2 regions of the Micrococcus sp. CS26 genome follow, and region 2 is predicted to be linked to the other one. Evidence: riboswitches for the same ligand, from Rfam matches in the RefSeq annotation. Region 2 holds a riboswitch; the other holds the start of a gene.
The links. A riboswitch is a leader RNA that binds a small molecule or an ion and turns the genes downstream of it on or off. The one in region 2 is predicted to bind S-adenosylmethionine.
Positions count from the first base shown of each region.

Region 1: it holds a riboswitch for S-adenosylmethionine, as region 2 does, so the genes downstream of both, ACZ1IK_RS01895 (O-acetylhomoserine aminocarboxypropyltransferase/cysteine synthase family protein) here and ACZ1IK_RS01605 (flavin reductase family protein) in region 2, are expected to answer to the same signal.

Region 1 covers NZ_JBVFVY010000003.1:16,167-26,163, reverse strand. Annotated here, with positions in the region: gene gatB (Asp-tRNA(Asn)/Glu-tRNA(Gln) amidotransferase subunit GatB) at 1-20, shown strand, start outside; gene ACZ1IK_RS01910 (phosphotransferase) at 36-1,112, opposite strand; gene ACZ1IK_RS01905 (CPBP family intramembrane glutamic endopeptidase) at 1,257-2,153, shown strand; gene ACZ1IK_RS01900 (VOC family protein) at 2,172-2,807, opposite strand; SAM riboswitch class IV at 2,985-3,100, shown strand; gene ACZ1IK_RS01895 (O-acetylhomoserine aminocarboxypropyltransferase/cysteine synthase family protein) at 3,231-4,598, shown strand; gene metX (homoserine O-acetyltransferase MetX) at 4,595-5,725, shown strand; gene ACZ1IK_RS01885 (SGNH/GDSL hydrolase family protein) at 5,800-6,693, opposite strand; gene ACZ1IK_RS01880 (alpha/beta hydrolase) at 6,773-7,465, shown strand; gene ACZ1IK_RS01875 (RNA-binding S4 domain-containing protein) at 7,518-7,760, opposite strand; gene ACZ1IK_RS01870 (glycine--tRNA ligase) at 7,902-9,284, shown strand; gene ACZ1IK_RS01865 (GNAT family N-acetyltransferase) at 9,281-9,997, shown strand, end outside.
Region 2 covers NZ_JBVFVY010000002.1:147,274-157,270, reverse strand. Annotated here, with positions in the region: gene ACZ1IK_RS01630 (bifunctional proline dehydrogenase/L-glutamate gamma-semialdehyde dehydrogenase) at 1-1,374, shown strand, start outside; gene ACZ1IK_RS01625 (acyl-CoA thioesterase) at 1,394-1,975, shown strand; gene ACZ1IK_RS01620 (FMN-binding glutamate synthase family protein) at 2,007-4,001, shown strand; gene ACZ1IK_RS01615 (MFS transporter) at 4,118-5,338, shown strand; gene ACZ1IK_RS01610 (cold-shock protein) at 5,549-5,752, opposite strand; gene ACZ1IK_RS01605 (flavin reductase family protein) at 5,991-6,515, opposite strand; SAM riboswitch class IV at 6,589-6,708, opposite strand; gene ACZ1IK_RS01600 (hypothetical protein) at 6,901-7,515, shown strand; gene ACZ1IK_RS01595 (RNA-binding S4 domain-containing protein) at 7,563-7,931, opposite strand; gene hisD (histidinol dehydrogenase) at 7,942-9,258, opposite strand; gene ACZ1IK_RS01585 (mechanosensitive ion channel family protein) at 9,393-9,997, shown strand, end outside.

The sequences.
Region 1 (9,997 bases), on a different contig from region 2:
AGCGCCTGGGCGTGTCCTGACGACCGCGCGGGCCCTCAGCCGTCCAGGGCGGTGAGGGCCCGCGCCACGCGGGGCAGGGTCTTGCGCAGCAGGCGCCGCCAGGACCCCGCGGCCAGCCCGCCGACGATCGCGTCCCGGGCCGCCGCGTCGTCGAGCGTCTCCAGGGCCATCGCCCCGAGCCACACGCGGGCCCGGCGCGCCTCGGCCGCGTCCCGGGCCAGGTCGGGCACCTTCTCCTCGCCGTGCCACAGCGCCAGGTAGGCGACGTTGAGGGCGGGGTCCCACGCGCACGCGAAGTCCCAGTCCAGCACCCCGGCCAGCGCCCAGCGCAGCGGGGCCCGCGGGTCCTCGTCCTCGGGCACGGCGCGCCAGCGCATGTTGTGCCCGGCCAGGTCGCCGTGCACGAGCGACGGCGGCACGGGCGGCGCGGCGGTCCACGCCGTCACGGCGTCCGTGACGGCGGCGACCGCGTCCGGCCACGCCTCGGCGCCCAGCCGCGCGTCGACGTCGTGCCCCTCCCACGCGCCCAGGCGCGCGGCGACCGCCCCCGGCAGCGCCGCGACGTGCCGGGCGCGCTCCGGCGTCCACGGGCCGCGGAAGGCGAACGGGCGGCCGAGGTGCGGGGCGATCCGCGGGTCGGTGACGTCCACGGCGGCGAGGTCGTCGAGGACGCCGCGCAGCACGGCCGGATCGCCCTCGTGCGGCGGGTGCGGGCCGCCCGGGAGGAAGCGCTGCAGCACCGCGGCGCCCGGGCCCGCGGAGACGGGATCCGAGAGGGCGATCGGCACGGTCCACGGCACGCGGCGCTCGGCCAGGGCCGCGGCGAGCCCGTCGAGGAGGGCCAGGCGCCGGGGCAGGTGCGCTGCGGGGTCCCGCTCGGGCGCCCACCGCGCGGCGGGGGCGGCGCCGACCTCGTGGGCCCGCGTCATCCGGAGGACGCCGACGTCCTCGAGCACGAGCACGCGGTGGAACTGCCCGCCCTCCTCCACGGACGCCGCGGCCCAGTCGGCTGTGCGGAGCCGGCGGGCGAGAGCGGGGTCGAGGCCGGGGCGGAGGTGCTGCAGGGCGCGGTGGACCAGCTCGAGCTCGCTGGGGGCAGGCGGGGAGACCACACGACCACGCTAACCCTCCCTCCGCCCCCCTCCCGGACTTTCGAACGTGACATCGGGGGAATGGGGACTTTCGAACGGGAGATAGGCCCTCCCTCACGTTCGAAAGCGCCCGGGGGGAGAGGGGGCGGGCGGATACTGGGGGGCATGCCCGCCACCCCGCGCACGTCCCGCACCCCGGCCGGCCCGGCCGTCCGACCCGCCCCCGCGCTGCCCGCCCCCTCGGCGCGCACGGTGCGGTGGGAGATCGCGATCGTCCTCGGCCTCTCCCTGGGGAAGTCGGCGGTCTACGCGATCGTCCAGCTCATCGACAAGGCCACCCAGGCCCCGCTCGGCGAGCAGACCACCGTCCTCAACCCGGCCCTGGCCGACCGCTGGGCCTTCGATCTGACCTACCAGCTGCTCGGCATCGGGTTCGCGCTCGTGCCGGTGGCCCTCGTGCTGCACCTGATGCACCTGCGCGGCCGGAACCCGTTCCGGGTGCTCGGCCTCGACCTGCGCCGCCCCGGCCGCGACCTGGCCTGGGGCCTGGGCCTGTTCGCGGCCATCGGGCTGGGCACGCTCGGCGTCTACGCCGCCGGCCGGGCCCTAGGGATCACGACGGCGATCGTCGGCTCGGCGCTCGGGGAGAGCTGGTACCAGGTGCCGGTCCTGCTGCTCTCCGCGCTGCGGCACGGACTGCTGGAGGAGGTCATCGTGGGCGCCTGGCTCGTCGACCGGCTCGGGTATCTGCAGCGGCTGCGCGCCGCGGGCCTGGCGCACGATCCGGCGCCGGCCGTGCCGTCGTCGTGGGTGAGCGCCGAGGGGCTGTACCTGCCGACCCGCGCGGCCGTGGTGGTGTTCGCCCTCGCGCTGCTGCGCGGGGCGTACCACCTGTACCAGGGGATCGGGCCGGGCGTGGGCAACGCCCTGATGGGCGTGGTGTTCGCGCTCGTGTTCCTGCGGGTGCGCCGGGTGATGCCGCTGGTCATCGCGCACACGCTGCTGGACGCCGTCGGGTTCGTCGGCTACCCGCTGCTGGCGCGGGCGGGGCTGCTCGGCTGAGCGGCCCCGCCCCCGCGCTCAGAGCGTGACCTCGCCCTTCGGGGTGCGGAAGGTGACCGAGACGATGCCCGGGGTGCCGGAGGGCGCGACGTACTCGATGTTCACGTCCTGGACCTGGCCGTCCTCGTCGTCGCCGAGCCACTCGGCGAGGCGCTCGGGGGAGCCGGCGATGTTCAGGCGCTCGATGGTGGCCTGCGGCTCGGCCGCCTGCGAGGGGTGCATGTCCTCCTGACCGTCGGCCCAGCGCAGGATGAACGGCAGCTGCGGGTCCGCGAGGGTTCCCTTGACGCCGATCTGCCGCCAGGACAGCTCCCGGCCGTCCGGGAAGCGACGGTTGCCGGGGACGGCCTCACGGCCGAGGCGGCGCTCGAACCGGCCGATGTCCGTGGTGGCCACGGCCCAGCTCATCCAGCCCCCGCCCTGCTCGGTGCGGGCGCGCACGAGCTGGCCGAACGGCGCACTGAGGGAGGCCGGGTGGTCCAGGGCCTCGACGACCTCCAGATACTGCCCCTCCGTCATGGGGAAGAGCGCGTTCTGGGTGCCGAAACGTGGGTGGACACCGCCCTTGATCCGCTCGATGCCCAGCGTCTCGGCGATGCGGGCGACCGTGGCGTCCAGGCCCTCGGGGCCGGCGGCGTAGGACACGTGGTCCATGCGACAGGTGTGCACTGCGCTGTTCCTCTCCGTTCCCGGGCTGCCCCGGGGGTTGACCTGGTGCGAGTCGCGGGGCGTCGAGCCCTTGACGGGTCGGGCGCCCCGTGCGGAGAGCGTATCCGCGGGTGACACGCGTGACGAAATCGTGGCGGGGCGGCGGGCTACACTCGGAGGCACGGTCACGAGAGTCAGCAACAGGCCCCGGCATGCTGACCGGCAACCCTCCTTCCGCGGTGGGGTGCCCCGGGTGACGACCAGGCCGGCCCCACAACGGATGCCGGCAAGCGCGGGCCGATCCCACGGCCCCTCTCGACGGCGCCGGGTCATCTCCGGCACCTCGACGACGCCGGTCCCCGGATCGGCACGTCGGCCGGCGGGCGGGGCGGCGGCGTCCGGCCCCTGAACCCCTCAGGAGGGTCCGCCATGACCGACCAGACCACCCCGACCCCCGACGCCTGGGGCTTCTCCACCGCGCAGGTCCACGCGGGCGTCGCCGTCGGCCAGCACGCCTTCGGTGCGACCGCCCTGCCGATCTTCCAGACCACCTCGTACGACTTCCCGTCCGCCCAGGTGGCCGCGGACCGGTTCGCACTCAAGGACCTCGACCCGCTCTACACCCGCATCGGCAACCCGACGCAGGGCCCGGTGGAGGAGAAGATCGCCGCGCTCGAGGGCGGTGTGGGCGCGCTGCTGCTGGCCTCCGGTCAGGCGGCGACGACGTTCGCGATCCTCAACCTCGCCGGCGCCGGCGACCACGTGGTCGCCTCGGCCAGCCTCTACGGCGGCACGCAGAACCTGTTCAAGCACACCCTCGCCAAGGTCGGCGTCGAGACGACGTTCGTGACCGACCCGGACGACCTCGAGTCCTGGCGCGCCGCCGTCCGGCCGAACACCACGGCGTTCTTCGGCGAGACCCTCGGCAACCCGCGCGGCGACGTCCTGGACGTGCGCGCCGTCGCCGACGCCGCCCACGAGGCCGGCGTGCCGCTGATCGTGGACAACACGCTGGCCACCCCGTACCTGCTGCGACCGATCGAGCACGGCGCCGACGTCGTCACCCACTCCGCCACGAAGTACCTCGGCGGGCACGCCGCGGCCATCGCGGGCGTGATCGTCGACGCCGGCACGTTCGACTACGCGCAGCACGCCGAGCGGTACCCCGGCTTCAACGAGCCGGACGAGTCCTACCACGGCCTCGTCTACGCGCGGGACCTCGGGGTGGGCTCGCCGCTCGGCGCCAACCTGGCCTTCATCCTCAAGGCGCGCGTGCAGCTGCTGCGCGACTACGGCTCGGCCATCTCCCCGTTCAACGCGTTCCTGGTGAACCTCGGCCTGGAGACCCTGTCCCTGCGCATGGAGCGGCAGGTGGCCAACGCGGCCGCGGTGGCGCGCTGGCTGGAGGGCCGCGACGACGTCGAACACGTGGTCTACGCCGGCCTGGAGTCCAGCCCGTGGCACGAGCGGGCCCAGCGCTACCTGCCGAAGGGCGCGGGCGCGTTCGTCTCCTTCGAGATCGCGGGCGGCCGCGAGGCCGGGGCCGCGTTCGTGGACGGGCTCACCCTGCACCACCACGTGGCCAACATCGGCGACGTCCGCTCGCTCGTGGTGCACCCGGCCTCGACCACCCACTCCCAGCTCGCCGACGACGAGCAGCGCGCCGCCGGCGTCACCCCCGGCCTGGTGCGGCTCTCGCTCGGCGTGGAGGACATCGAGGACATCCTCGCCGACCTCGAGCGCGGCTTCGCGGCCGCCGCCCGCCGCGGCGACGACGACGCGGGGGAGCGGGCATGACCGCCGTCGCCACGCGTCCGTCGCGCACCGCGCTGCCCCGCGGCGGCCGCCACCGCCTGCGGGTCGGCGAGCTGCGCACCGAGACCGGCGGGCTGCTGCCCGACGTCGAGCTGGCCTACGAGACCTGGGGCACCCTCGCCGCCGACGGCGCCAACGCCGTGCTCGTGCTGCACGCCCTCACCGGCGACGCGCACGTGGCCGCGCACGAGGAGGACCCGACGCCGGGCTGGTGGGACGCCCTCGTCGGCCCGGGCCGCGCCGTGGACACGGACCGGTGGTTCGTGGTCGCCCCCGCCATGATCGGCGGCTGCCACGGCTCCACCGGGCCCTCGACGCCGGCCCCCGACGGGCGGCCCTGGGGCTCCCGGTTCCCGTTCCTCACGCTGCGGGACGCGGTCGAGGCCGAGCGACGCCTGGCCGACCACCTCGGGATCGGCGCCTGGCGCGCCGTGATCGGCGGATCGATGGGCGGGGCCCGCGCCCTCGAGTGGGCCGCGACCCACCCCGCGCGCGTCGCCGGGGTGGGTGTGCTGGCCGCCACCGCGGCCTCCTCCGCCGACCAGATCGCGTGGGGGCAGGCGCAGACGGCGGCCATCCGCCTCGACCCGGACTTCCAGGGCGGCGACTACTACCCCGGCCCCGGCCCCGTGGCCGGCCTGGGCATCGCCCGGCGCATCGCCCACACCACCTACCGCACGGCGGGCGAGCTCGGCCAGCGGTTCGGCCGGGAACCGCAGGGCGTCGAGGACCCGTTCGGCGCCGTCGTCGGGGTGCCGGGCGGGCGCGGGCGCTACGCCGTGGAGTCCTACCTGGACCACCAGGCGGCCAAGCTCACCGACCGGTTCGACGCGAACTCCTACCTCGTGGTCACCGAGGCCCTCATGGGCCACGACGTCGGGCGCGGGCGCGGCGGCGTGGCGGCGGCGCTCGCGGACTACCGGGGCCGGGCGTTCGTGGCCGCCGTCGACTCGGACCGGCTCTACCTGCCGGCCGAGTCCGAGGCGCTCGCGGCGGCGCTGCCCGCGCGGCCGCCGGTGCACACGATCACCTCGCCCATCGGCCACGACGGGTTCCTCACCGAATACGGCCAGGTGGCCGACACGCTCAAGCGCACCCTCGCCCTCTGAGCTTTCGTTCGGGAAACGGCGGCGTGTCGCGGCACTGTCGTTCGGGAAACGGCCACCGGCCCCGCCGGCCGGGCTCAGGGCTCGACGACGTTCAGCGACTCGGTGTGGTCCGAGCCCTGCGGCATCGGCGCGCCGAAGAGCGGCTCGGGGACGGGGCGCTTGGCCGTGACGCCGTCGCCGGAGGAGACGCCGCGGATACGGCGGGCCACCCACGGCGCCAGGTGCGTGCGCACCCACGCGGCGTCCGACGCGCGGGCCTCGCGCCAGGTGCGCGGCGCCGGCGGGGATAGGCGCAGGTGCTCGAGGCCGTGCTCCACGCCGAGGGTGTCCAGCACCATCGCGGCGATCGTGTGGTGGCCGAGCGCAGAGAAGTGCAGGCGATCTTCGGCCCACATCTCCCGCCGGGCGAGGTCTTTGAGCGACCACATGTCCGGCACCAGGGCGTCGTGCCGCAGCGCGATGGTGCGCACGTTCTCGTTGTAGATCGCCACGGTGCCGCGGATGCGGCCGATGACGGGCGTGCCCTTCACGTCGGTCGCGTTGAACAGCAGCACGGTGGCGCCGTCGGAGGCCAGGCGTTCGACGACGGCGTCCAACCGGACCGCGATCTCGTCCGGGTCCGCGCCGCGCAGGATGTCGTTGCCGCCCGCACACACGCTGATGAGGTCCGGCCGCAGGGCGAGCGCCGGCTCCACCTGGTCCTCGGCGATCTGGTCCAGCAGCTTCCCGCGGACCGCCAGGTTGGCGTAGGCCAGGTCCTCACCGGGCGGCGTCAGGCGGGAGAGCTCCTCCGCCAGGCGGTCGGCCCAGCCGCGGTGGTAGCCGGGGCGGTCCGGGTCCGGGTCGCCGATGCCCTCGGAGAACGAGTCCCCGATGGCGACGTAGCGGCGCCACGGATGGGCGGCGGGGTCGTCGACCGGGGTCGCGTCGGAGGCGTGCGGAGGCTGGGAGGAGGATGGGTTGCCCACGGGTAGGATTCTGCCCGCGTCGCGCGGGAGGGGTCAACCGCCGGGTGGGGTGACCGCGCCGCTCGCTAGGCTGGCGGGCGTGAACGCGAACCCCACCCCCGCCGTCGAGCCCGTCGTCCGCTGGTCCCGCCCCGAGGGCGAGCGCACCGAGGACCTGCTGATCGTCCTGCACGGCTACGGCGCGAACGAGGACGACCTGTTCGGCCTCGTCCCGCACCTGCCCGAGCACGTCACGGTGGCCGCCGTGCGCGCGCCCCTGCCCCTGCAGCCGGGCTCCCACGCCTGGTTCCCGCTCTCCCAAGACCCGGTCACGGGGGAGCTGGGCTCCACCGCCGAGCCGGTCCGCGAGGCCGTCAAGGCCCTGCACGCCTGGGTGCAGGCCGTGCGCGGGGACTTCCGCACCGTCTCCCTGCTCGGCTTCTCACAGGGCATGGCCATGGCCACGTCGCTGCTGCGCCTGGACCCGGAGGCCTACGCGTGCACCGTGGCGCTGTCCGGCTTCGTGGTGGACCCGCAGCTCGCGGAGCCGCAGCTGCGTGAGCTGTTCACCCGCGACGACGACGTCGCCCGCGTCCGACCGAAGGTCTTCTGGGGCCGCGGCCAGGAGGACCCGATCATCTCCGAGCCCCGGGTCGAGGAGACCCATGCCTGGCTGAACGCCCACGTGGACCTCATGAAGATCGTCTACGCCGGGCTCGGCCACGCGATCAACGAGCAGGAGCTGGGCCACGTGAAGGAGTACCTCGCCCACATGGTGCCGCCCCGCGGCTGACGCACCGGACACGCTCGACGACGGCGCCGCGGCCGCCCGACGGGGCGTCGGCTCAGGCCTGCCCGGCCTGGACGACGAACGCCTCGCCGGCGAACTCGACGACGTCCCCGTCGTGCAGCTGGGCGCCGCGGCGCGTCTCCACCGCGCCGTTGACGGTGACGAGCCCGTCGGTGACGACGTCGCGGGCCATGGCCCCGTCCTCCACGAGGGAGGCGAGCTTGAGCGCCTGGCCGAGGCGGATGGACTCGTCACGGATGGGCAGGGGCTGGGCGTCGGGTGCGTTCGTCTCGGTCATGGTGTCCATCATGGCCGGTAGGCTGGACGGGATCGACCGGCGCGCCGCGCCGGAACGGGCCCGCCGCGTCGGAGGCGGCCGGGTGCCGTCGTCGTCGTGATCCCCTCCCGCCCCGCCGATGAGTACGGAAGTGATGCCCCCATGGCTGCCAAGTCCCCGCTGGACAACGTCATCAACCTCGCCAAGCGCCGAGGCTTCGTGTTCCAGGCCGGTGAGATCTACGGCGGTTCGCGCTCCGCGTGGGACTACGGGCCCCTGGGTGTGGAGCTGAAGGAGAACATCAAGGCCGAGTGGTGGAAGACCTTCGTGCGCTCCCGTGAGGACATGGTGGGCCTGGACTCCTCCATCATCCTGCCGCGCGCGGTGTGGGAGGCCTCCGGCCACGTCGAGACCTTCACCGACCCGCTCGTGGAGTGCACCCAGTGCCACAGGCGCCACCGCCAGGACCACCTGCTCGAGGCGTTCGAGGCCAAGAAGGGCCGGCCGGCCGAGGGCATGGCCGAGATCGTGTGCCCGGACTGCGGCACCCAGGGCGCCTGGACCGAACCGCAGCTGTTCTCGGGCCTGGTCAAGACCTACCTCGGCCCCGTGGACAACGAGGAGGGCCTGCACTACATGCGCCCGGAGACGGCGCAGGGCATCTTCGTGAACTTCCTCAACGTTCTGGGCGCGGCCCGGAAGAAGCCGCCGTTCGGCATCGGCCAGATCGGCAAGGCGTTCCGCAACGAGATCACCCCGGGCAACTTCATCTTCCGCACCCGTGAGTTCGAGCAGATGGAGATCGAGTACTTCGTGCCGCCGGCCGAGGCGGGCCAGCACTTCGACCGCTGGGTCGAGGACTGCTGGGACTGGTTCATCGACCTCGGCATCGACCCCGCGCACCTGCGCAAGTTCGACGTCCCCGCGGACGAGCGGGCGCACTACTCGGACGCCACGATCGACCTCGAGTACGACTTCGGCTTCACCGGCGGCGACGGCTGGGGCGAGCTGATGGGCATCGCGAACCGCACCGACTACGACCTGGGCCGGCACACCGAGCACTCGGGCACCAAGATGCAGTACTTCGACCAGGCCAACAACGAGCACTACACCCCGTACGTGATCGAGCCGTCCTTCGGCCTGACCCGCGCCATGATGGCGTTCCTCGTGGACGCCTATGCCGAGGACGAGGCCCCGAACGCCAAGGGCGGGGTGGACGTGCGCACCGTGCTCAAGCTGGACCCGCGCCTGGCCCCGGTCAAGGCCGCCGTGCTCCCGCTGTCCAAGAAGCCCGAGCTGCAGCCGGCCACCCAGTCCCTCGCCGCGGAGCTGCGCGGCCTGTGGAACATCGAGACGGACGACTCCGGCGCGATCGGCCGTCGCTACCGCCGCCAGGACGAGATCGGCACCCCGTTCTGCATCACCGTGGACTTCGACACCCTCGAGGACCAGGCCGTGACCATCCGCGAGCGGGACACCATGGCCCAGGAGCGCGTGGCGCTGTCCCAGGTGAAGTCCTACCTGCTGGAGCGCCTGGTCAAGTGAGCGGGGACGTGACGGGAGCGGCCGGGGCCGCGGGACACGACGACGGCGGCGCGCTGTTCGACTCCGCCGCGGTCGCCGGCGGGGAGATCGTGCTGCGTCCCTGGCGGCCCGGGGACGACCTGGCCCTGCTCGAGGTGTGGGGTGACCCGGCCAACGCGCAGCAGCACCAGGACCGGGCGATGCTCGCCGAGGACGCGGAACGGCCCTGGCGCCGCGCGCTCGTGGCCGAGGCCGCCGGGGTGCCGGTGGCGGCCGGCGTCGTCTATGCCTCGTCCGTGCACCCGCGGCGGCTGTGGCTGTACGTCGAGACCGCGGCTGCCGAGCGGCGCCGGGGCATCGGCCGGGCGCTCGTGGCGGCCCTGCGGGGGCTCGCCGCGGAGGCGCACGCCGCCGGCGCCATCCCGACGACGGCTCTGAAGGCTCGGTTCGCCAAGGACGCCCTGGTGCCCGGAGTGGCCGGCGCCGACCCGCAGACCGAGGCCGACGGTGCGACGGGCCGCCCGCCCGTGGACACGGAGGCCGTGCGGTCCCAGACCGCCGCACTGGCCGCCGGCACCGAGGCGTTCCTCGTGGCCCAGGGCTTCACCCCCGTGCAGCGCTCCCGCCGCGTCGCGATCGCCCCGGGGGCCATCGGCCTGCCGGATGTGCGCGGGGAGGAGCACCCGGACGGCGTGGTCCTCGAGGAGGCCTCGACCGGCTCCGTCGAGCTGACG
Region 2 (9,997 bases):
GTGATCGTGACCCCGTCCGCGGATCTGGACCTGGCCACGAAGGACGTGGTCCAGTCCGCGTTCGGTCACGCCGGCCAGAAGTGCTCGGCGTCCTCCCTCGTGGTGCTCGTCGGCTCCGTGGGCACCTCCGAGCGCTTCCACCGGCAGCTGCTGGACGCCGCCTCGTCCCTGCACGTGGCGCACCCCGCGGACCCGCGCGCCGAGATGGGCCCCGTGATCGAGGCCCCCGGCGAGAAGCTGCGCCGCGGGCTCACCGAGCTCGGCCCGGGGGAGCGGTGGGCCCTGCGCCCGCGGCAGCTGGACGAGACGGGTCGCCTGTGGAGCCCGGGCATCCGCTCCGGCGTACGCCCCGGCGCCGACGCCCACCTCACCGAGTACTTCGGCCCCGTGCTGGCCGTGATGACGGCCGAGACGCTCGAGGAGGCCATCGGGATCGTGAACGCCGTGGACTACGGCCTCACCTCCGGGCTGCACTCGCTGGACCGGGAGGAGATCGACGTGTGGCTGCGCGGCGTGCGCGCCGGCAACCTCTACGTGAACCGCGGCATCACCGGGGCCATCGTGCGCCGCCAGCCCTTCGGCGGCTGGAAGCGTTCCGTCGTCGGCCCCACCACGAAGGCCGGCGGGCCGCACTACCTGCACGGCCTCGTGGACTGGGAGGACGCGCCCACGTGGGCCGGGGGAGAGGGGCGGCCCGGGTCCGAGGCCGACGGTGCGGGCGCGTCCTGGCTCGAGACCGCCCGCGCCCTCGACACCCAGGCGTGGACCACCGTGTTCGGGGTGGCCACGGACGTCTCCGCGCTCGAGGCCGAGCGGAACGTGCTGCGTCACGTGCCCACCCCGGTCCTCGTGCGCCGGCACTCGGGGCCCGCCGACCACCTGCTGCGCATCGTCTCCGCCGGCCTGCGCGCCGGGGCGCCCATGACCGTGAGCCTGCGCCCGACCCCCACCGCGGAGGGGCCCGATGCGGACGGACTCTCGGCCGAGGCCGTGCGCGGTCGGGTGGAGGAGCTGGTCCGGTCCGCCCGCACGGAGGGTGCCGGCACGGCCGCGCCGGTGGACGTCGTCGTCGAGGATGACGCCGCGTTCCACGACCGCGCCCGGCGGCTGGCCCTGGTCCCGCCCGCAGCGGAGGGCGGCGGCGACGCACGGATCCGGCTCGTCGCCGACTGGACCGGCGACCGGGAGGCGGCCGAGGCGGCGCGGAGCGCGCTCCACGCGGCGCTCGGCGACACCCCCGACGTGGCGGTCTACGCTGGCCCCGTGGTGAGCGCCGGCGAGGTGGAGCTGCTGCCGTTCCTGCACGAACAGGCCGTGTCCGTGACCGCCCACCGGTTCGGCACGCCGGACCATCTGACCGAGGGGGTCCTGTGACCCCGAGGAGGAACATCCGATGCATCTGATCCCCCGCACGATCTGGGTCGTCGCCCGCGCCCGCCGCCGCCCGCGCGCCGGACTCTGGGAGCCGACGACGCTGCCGATGCGCGCCCTGCCCACGGACGTGGACATGGCCCTGCACGTCAACAACGGCCAGTACTTCGGGCTGTTCGACCTCGGCCGCTTCGACGCGATGGTCCGCACCGGCCTGTGGGACGAGATCCGCCGTCGCGGCTGGACGCCCGTGGTGCAGGCCGAGCAGATTGCGTTCCGCCGCTCGGTGACCCTGGGGCAGCGGTTCGACGTGGAGACGCGGATGATCGGCCTGGATGAGCGCGCGGTGTGGTTCGAGCAGCGCGTGGTGGTCGACGGCGACGTCGCGGTGCGCGCGTACATCTGCACGCGCCTGCGCAAGAAGGACGGCCGCCCCGTGGAGAACGACGAGGTCCGGGCGATCGCGGCGGCGGCCGGCCACGACCTCGCGGGGGAGCCGACGCTGCCGGAGTGGCTGCACGAGTGGCGGCGCAGCGTGGCCCTGCCGTCGGCCCGGACGCCCCTGCCCCACACGTGGGACCTCGACACAGTGCGGCGAGGATGAACGTTCGAGTGATATAGGGCACGATGGTCGGGTGAACAACAGACTCCTGATCGTCGCGACCCTCTCGCTGGCCGCGCTCGTCGTCGTGCTGGTGGCCGCCATCGGCGGCGGCGCGTGGTGGGTGCTGGCGGTGCTCCTGGTGGCGCTGCTCGTGCTCGCCGTGTGGGACATGACCCAGAAGCGGCACGCGATCCTCCGCAACTACCCCGTGCTCGGCCACATGCGGTACCTGCTGGAGTCGATCCGCCCCGAGATCCAGCAGTACTTCATCGAGCGCAACTTCGACGGCAAGCCGTTCGACCGGGACACCCGCTCGATCGTCTACGCCCGTGCGAAGGGACTGGACAGCCACAAGGCGTTCGGCACCGAGCGGGACACCTCGGAGATCGGCTACGAGTTCCTGTTGCACTCCACCGCCCCGGTCAACCCGCCGGAGGAGCCCCCCACGGTGCGGATCGGCGGCCCGGACTGCCGCCAGCCCGTGGACATCTCGCTGATGAACATCTCGTCCATGTCCTTCGGCTCCCTCTCCGCCAACGCCGTGGTCGCCATGAACAAGGGCGCCGGCCTGGGGGGGTTCATCCACGAGACCGGCGAGGGCGGCCTCACCAAGTACCACCGCGGCAACGGCGCGGACCTGTTCTGGGAGATCGGCTCCGGCTACTTCGGCTGCCGCAACGAGGACGGCACCTTCAGCCCGGAGAAGTTCGCCGAGAAGGCGGTGCTGCCCGAGGTCAAGGGCATCACCATCAAGATCTCCCAGGGCGCGAAGCCTGGCCTGGGCGGCATGCTGCCCAAGGAGAAGATCTCCCCCGAGATCGCCGAGGCCCGCGAGATCCCGATGGACAAGGACTGCCTGTCCCCGGCGTCCCACTCCGCGTTCCGCACCCCGCGCGAGATGGTCAAGTTCATCGAGCAGCTCCGTGAGCTCTCGGACGGCAAGCCGATCGGCATCAAGTTCTGCGTGGGCTCCCGCGTGGACGTGCTGGCCATGACCAAGGCCATCTGGGAGGAGCGGATCGCCCCCGACTTCATCATCGTGGACGGCTCCGAGGGCGGCACCGGCGCCGCCCCGCTCGAGTACTCGGACCGCGTGGGCACCCCGCTGACCGAGGGCCTCATGCTCGTGCACAACGCGCTCGTGGGCACCGGCCTGCGCCACATGATCAAGCTCGGCGCGGCCGGCAAGGTCGCCACCGGTTCGGACATCGTCAGGCGTCTGATCCAGGGCGCGGACTTCACCATGTCCGCCCGCGCGATGATGATGGCCACCGGGTGCATCCAGGCGCAGAAGTGCCACACGAACGAGTGCCCCGTGGGGGTGGCCACGCAGGACCCGCGTCTGATGCGCGCCCTCGACGTGGAGGACAAGGGCAACCGCGTCTTCAACTACCACCGCCTGACCGTGCGCGAGGCCGTGCAGATCATGGCGTCCATGGGTCTGACGCATCCGTCCCAGCTGAACACCCGCATGCTGCGCCGACGCGTGGACCACCTGAGCACCCGCTCGTACGCGTCCATCTACCACTGGCTGCGCACGGACGAGCTGCTCAACGACCCGCCTGCCGGCTGGGCCATGGACTGGGAGGAGGCGGACGCGGACCACTTCGGCGAGCACGCCCGCGTGGACTACCTCACCGAGCGCGACCCCGAGTGGCGCTCCGAGCTGCTGATCCCGGGCCGCGAGGCGGCCGGCGCCCCCGTGCAGGGCTCCCCCATCTCCGGGACGGGCTCCACGCTGGTCGACGCCCGGCGGACCGAGTCCGTGCCGCTGACGACGTCGCCGATGCCGCGCGTCAGCTCCCTGGGTGAGGGCGAGTCGCTGTCCCCGCACGGCGGCCGTCGTCGGGCCCCGCAGGACCCGGCACCCGCCGCCACCGCCGGCGAGACGCCCACCGACGAGAACGAGGGCCTGCCGGCGGAGGCCGGCGAGCGGCCCGAGCGCCAGGACGGCGAGGAGGTCACCCAGCGGGGGACCACCGGCCGCGTGGAGGGCGAGCACCGCGGCGAGGGCCGCGTCGGCTGACCCGTCCCCGCAGTCACCCCCGCTTTCGAGGCGGGAAATCCACCTCACACGACGCCCCCGGGCGCCCATGAGAGAGATTTCCCGCCTCGTCGCGTGAGGGGTCGTAGCCTGGGGCCGTGACCCTGCCCGCCCCCGCCGCTCGCCGCCCCTCCGCGGCCCTGCTGTGGGTGCTGCTGGCGGCCATGGGCGCCGGGCCCCTGTTCAACTACGGCGTCTCCGCCTCCTCCACGGTCGTGATGGAGCGGCTCGACGTCACCTCGGGCCAGCTCGGCACCGTGATGACGGTCGTGTTCGCCGCGGCCGCCGTCACCTCCCTCGGCCTCGGCCGGGCCGCCGACCGCCTGTCCGCCCGCGCACAGCTGAGCATCATCTTCGGCGGCACCGCCGCGGCGCTCGTGCTCGGCGCCGTCGCCCCGTCCCTGCCCGTGCTGTACGCGGCGGCCGCCGTCGCGGGCGTCACGCAGGCCATCTCCAACCCCACCACGAACCGGATCATCCGGACCGTGGTGCCGCCGGAGAGGCGCATCGGGTGGGTCGGGGTGAAGCAGTCCGGCGTGCAGGCGGCCCAGCTGGTCGGCGGCCTGTTCTTCCCGGCCGCGTCCCTCGCCCTCGGCTGGACGGGCGCCGCGCTGGGGGCCGCGGTGCTCATCGGGGCGCTCTGGGTGCTCGCGCTGGTCGCCGCCCCGCCGCTGCCCGGGGCGCCGCCGCCGGCCACCGGCCCCGTCGGCGGGCGACGACGGCGGGACACCTCGCCCCTGCCGGCCACGGTCTGGTTCTTCGCGGCGATCGCGTTCCTCACCGGCCTGGGCATGCAGGCCACGAACACCTACCTGCCGCTGTTCGCCGTCGAGACGCTGGGGATGACGCTCGTGGCCGGCGGCGCCGCGGCGGCCGTGTCCGGGGTGATCGGGGTGCTCTCCCGGATCGGGTGGAGTCGGCGGATGAGCTCCGGAGACCGGCCCACCACCCTGCTGGCCGTGATCTGCCTGGGTGCCGTGGCCGGCGTCGTGGTGTTCCTCGCCGCGGACCTGCTGGACCTGCCGGCCCTGTTGTGGGTGGGCGCCGCGGTGCACGGCTTGACGGTGCTGGGCGCCAACGTGGTGGCCAACGCGGGCCTGCTGAGCGAGGTGCCGGCCGAGCGGCTCGGCCGTGCGACCGGGGCGAACTCGATGGGCATGTACGCCGGCTTCGCCCTAGGCCCACTGCTGATGGGCGTGCTGCGCGACGTCACGGGCGACTACCGGGCCGGCTTCGCGGTCGTCGCGCTCGGGTATCTGCTGGCCCTGGGCGTGGTGCTGCTGTTGCGTCGCCACGTGGGTCGGCGGGGCGCGGCCTGACGCGCAGGGCCAGGACGAGGCCCACCCCGGAGGACCGCGCCTCAGCGACATCACCGCAGTGCTGCCCCGCGGCGATGTCGCAGCGCCGCGGTCGAACGGGCGTACGGCGGAGTGCGGCGCAGTGCGCGGCGGGGCGTGGACGCCTGACACACGACGACGCCCCCGGTCCGTGCGGACCGGGGGCGTCGTCAGACGTGCGTCAGGCGAAGATCAGAGCTTCGTCACGTTGGCGGCCTGGAGGCCCTTGGGGCCGTCCTGGGTCTCGAACTCGACGCGGTCGTTCTCCTGGAGCTCCTTGAAGCCGTTGCCCTGGATGGCGGAGAAGTGCACGAACACGTCCGCGGAGTTGTCCTCGGGGGCGATGAAGCCGTAGCCCTTCTCAGCGTTGAACCACTTGACAGTACCGACAGCCATGATGGTGTCCTTTCGATGTGCCCCCGCGGTGCGGTGGCGGTGTTGGACCGCGGCCCGGATGTGGGACGCGGGTGAAGCGGCGAGACTGAACCGCTTGCCCAACACTCATCGACGCCGGCGATGCCGGGCTGACGAGCAGTGAAGATGGCGGGATACAGCTTGATCAACTTCAGGCTCCATCATTGCACGGATCACGCCGACCGGGAACCAGGGGCCCGATTGTTCACCTGGAGTTCGCTCAGAGCGCGCGCAGGCCGTGGAAGAGGTTGCGGTGCAGGGCGGCCGGGGGAGCGGCGTCCGTGTGATCCGCGAAGGCCGTCACCTCCAGCAGCACCACCGTGTGGTCGCCCGCCGGGACCTCGGCGTGCACCCGCGTCTCGAGCCAGAGCGAGGAGCCCCCGATCAGCAGGGCGTCATGCGGGCTGCGGTGCACGTCCAGACCGGCGAAGCGGTCGCCCTCGCGGGAGGCCAGCTGACGGCACAGCGGCGTCTGGTCCGCCGCGAGCAGGGAGACGCCGATCGCCCCGGCCCGGCGCAGGCGCGGCCAGGTGCGGGAGCTGTTCTGTGCGGAGAAGGACACGAGGGCCGGCTCCCAGGAGATGCCCACGCCGAAGGACGAGGACACCATCACCTCGGGGACGTCGTCGGCGAGGCCCGCCAGCGCGACGACCCCAGTGGGGAATGCCGAGAGGCCGGAGCGGAGGTTGCCGAGGGACAGGTCGGTGTCCCACGCGGCGGTGTGGGGTTCGTGGGTCAGGGTCATGGCGCGCGTCCTCTTCCGATGACTGACGCGGCTCCGCAGACGGCGGGAACGCGGATCGCCCGGATCCGCGGAGGCGCGGTACTTGCCCGTCGGGGTGTCCGAGGGGCCGAATCATCACCTGGAGCACCCCACTACTGCGTGAGAGGGTTGCCGTCCCGCCGGCCAGGGCCGTGAATGACGGGAACTCGTGATTCTGGGGATCAGCCTACGGAGGGGTCCGTGGGGTGGTCAAAGCGCGGCGGTCGCGCGGCGTCATCCGAGCTGCCCGATGTGATGCTTGACACACCGCGCATCGCCAGCCAGGATCAAGCCACTCGAGAGGGGGGCTCGAGACCGCAGCCCGCGGCCCCGCAATCGGTTCTCTGAGAGGGATCGGATCATGCGGATGGACATCGAGAAGAAGCGTGCGGCATTGTCGGCCGCCGTGGTCGTCGCGGCTCTCCTCGGTCTCGCCATCTCGGGATGCTCCGCTTCCCCGGGCAGCGTCTCCTCCACCGCGAAGGCATCCACCGCTGCGGCGTCCTCCGTCACCGTGACGTCAGCGGCCCCCTCGGCAACCCGGTCGGCCTCCGCCACCGGTTCGTCCGCGTCGTCACCCGCCGGTGAAGAAGCACTCCCCGCCGCGCTGTTCGAGGAGGACGGGATGACGTTGGTCGAGTACACGCGCCGGCATCCGGATGCGGGCCATCTCGACCCGGAGAAGGAGTCCGTCCTGGAGGAGGCGGTCGGGACGGGCACACAGCAGATCACCGTGGACGCTCAACAGGGTGCAGTCCTTCGGGTCATCGTGCTGTGTCCTTCGGATGCCACCGGTGAGACGGAGATCCTGACCTCACGGGGTGGCGGGGGAACGAAGACCTGGATGGCCGGATCGGAGGCGCTGTGCGGCGGCTGGTCGGCGGCGACTCCCCCCGTGGATGAGGCGGGGCCGATGACGTTCACCGTCACGGTGGACAACGACAAGCCGTTCCGGATGGTGCTGACCGCACCCTCCGCATGAGGCCGCCATCACGACGGCGGATGACGGCGCGGGGAGGACTGAGACGCTCAGCGTCGGTCGCGGCCGCGCAGCGCGTCCAGCTGCCGGCGGTCCCGTTTGGTGGGCCGGCCCGCGCCCCGCTCGCGGTACGGCACCGCGAGCAGCTCACGCGGCACGGGCGGCGGGGAGTGGTCCACGTACTGCTGCCGGGCCACGGGGGCGCCCACCCGCTTGGCGATCAGCCCCGTGACCTCCAGGATCCGCTCGCGTCCGTCCTGGCGCACCCGCACCCGGTTCCCGACGACGACGGGCGTCGCCGCCTTCACGGGCTCGCCGTCGATGCGCACGTGGCCTGCGCGCACGGCCGCCGTGGCCGCCGACCTGGTCTTGTACAGCCGCACGGCCCACAGCCACGCGTCGATGCGGACGCCGCTCACGCCCGCCCCCTCACGCAAAGCGGGCGCGGATCGCGGCGCCGTGCGCGGGCAGGCGCTCGTCCTCGGCCAGCACGCCGATCCCGTCCGCGACCTCCTTGAGCCCGGTCTCCGTGTAGCGGATGCGCTGCTGCAGGCGCAGGAACGTCACCGTGTTCAGACCTGAGGAGTGCCGGGCCGTCCCGGAGGTGGGGAGCACATGGTTGGACCCGGCCGAGTAGTCGCCCAGCGGCACGGGGGCGTACGGGCCCACGAACACGGCGCCAGCGTTGCGGATGCGCCCCACGAGGGCCTCGGGGTCGCGCGTCTGGATCTCGAGGTGCTCGGTGGCGTAGCGGTCGGAGACCTCCACGGCCTGGTCCATGTCCCGCACCAGCAGCACGCCGGACTGGGGGCCGGTGAGGGCCTCGCGGATCTGATCCTCGTGGAACGCCCCGGGCACCTGCGCCTCGATCGCCGCCAGCACGTCCCGGAGCAGGTCCTCGGAGTCCGTGATGAGCACGGAGGCGGCCAGCGGGTCGTGCTCGGACTGGCTGATCAGGTCCGCGGCCACCCAGTCGGCGCGGGCGGTGCCGTCCGCGATCACGGCGATCTCGCTCGGCCCGGCCTCGGCGTCCACGCCGATCACGCCCTGCAGGGCGCGCTTCGCGGCGGCCACGTACACGTTGCCGGGCCCCGTCACCAGGTCGACGGGCGCGCAGAGCCACCCGCCGTCGTCGTCCTGGACGCCGTGCGCCAGCATGGCCACGGCCTGGGCGCCGCCGGCCGCGTAGACCTCGTCCACGCCCAGCAGCGCGCACGCGGCGAGCACGGTGGGGTGGGGCAGGCCGCCGTGGTCCCGCTGCGGGGGCGAGGTCACCGCGAGGCTCCCCACGCCGGCGGCCTGCGCGGGCACCACGTTCATCACCACCGAGGAGGGGTACACGGCGCGGCCGCCGGGCACGTACAGGCCCACGCGGCCCACGGGGATCCAGTGGTTCTCCACGACGGCGCCCTCGCCGAGCTCGACCGTGGAGTCCTGGGGGTGCTGGGCGTCGTGCACGAGCCGGGCCCGGCGGATCGACTCCTCCAGGGCGGCGCGCACCCGCGGGTCGAGCCCGGCCAGGGCGGCCTCGAGCGCCTCCGCGGGCACGCGCAGGGCCGGCGGGCGGACGCCGTCGAACCGCTCAGCCAGCTCCAGCAGGGTCTGCTCGCCGCCGTGGCGGACCTGCTCGAGGATCGGGGCGACCACCGGCACCACGGAGGACACGTCCACGTTCGCCCGCGGGATGATGCGGGACAGGTCCGCGGTGGCGGTGTCGAGCGGGCGCAGGTCGGTGACGGAGAGCACGGATTCCTCCAGAGGGGCGGTGGCGGGCCGGCGGGACGGGGCACGACGACGGCCGGGCCCGGACCGCGCGGACGGTCAGGCTCCATTGTGCTCTTCTCCGGGGTGCGTCCGGGGGCGGGTGTCAGACTGTCGTCATGGTCCTCCCCGTCCTGCCCGCCCTCGCGACCCCGCCCCTGCTGACCGCCCTGGACCGCCTCCTGGCGGGCGAGACCGTGCCGTCCGGGGTGGAGGGGGACATCCAGGACGGGGCGGCCGCCACCACCCGGGCCTTCGGCGTGGAATGGGGGACGCTGCTGACCGTGCTGATGGCGTTCGCGATCGGCGCGGCGGTCGTGTACCTGGCCCTGCAGGTGGCGCGCGTCGTGCTCGTGCGCCGCCCCGCGTTCCAGCACGGCGCCGCCCGGCTGAGCCTGCCGGCCGCCGTCGCCGCCGGCCTGCTGGCCTCCCGGATCTGGCTCGGGGTCATGGCCGAGGAGCAGACCTGGTACCGGCCGGCGTCGTTCCTCTTGCTCATCGCCGTGGCCGCGGCGGGCGCGTGGGCCGCGTGGCGCCTGGTCGGCGTGATCGAGAAGGGGATCCTCGGCCGCTACCAGGAGACCAGCGTCGAGCACCGCCGCGAGCGACGCATCCGGACGCAGACCATCCTGATCCGGCGCATCCTCAACGCGGTGATCGTGGTGGTGGCCGTCGCCGTGGTCCTGCTGGGGGTGCCCGAGGTGCGCTCGCTCGGGGCCGGCCT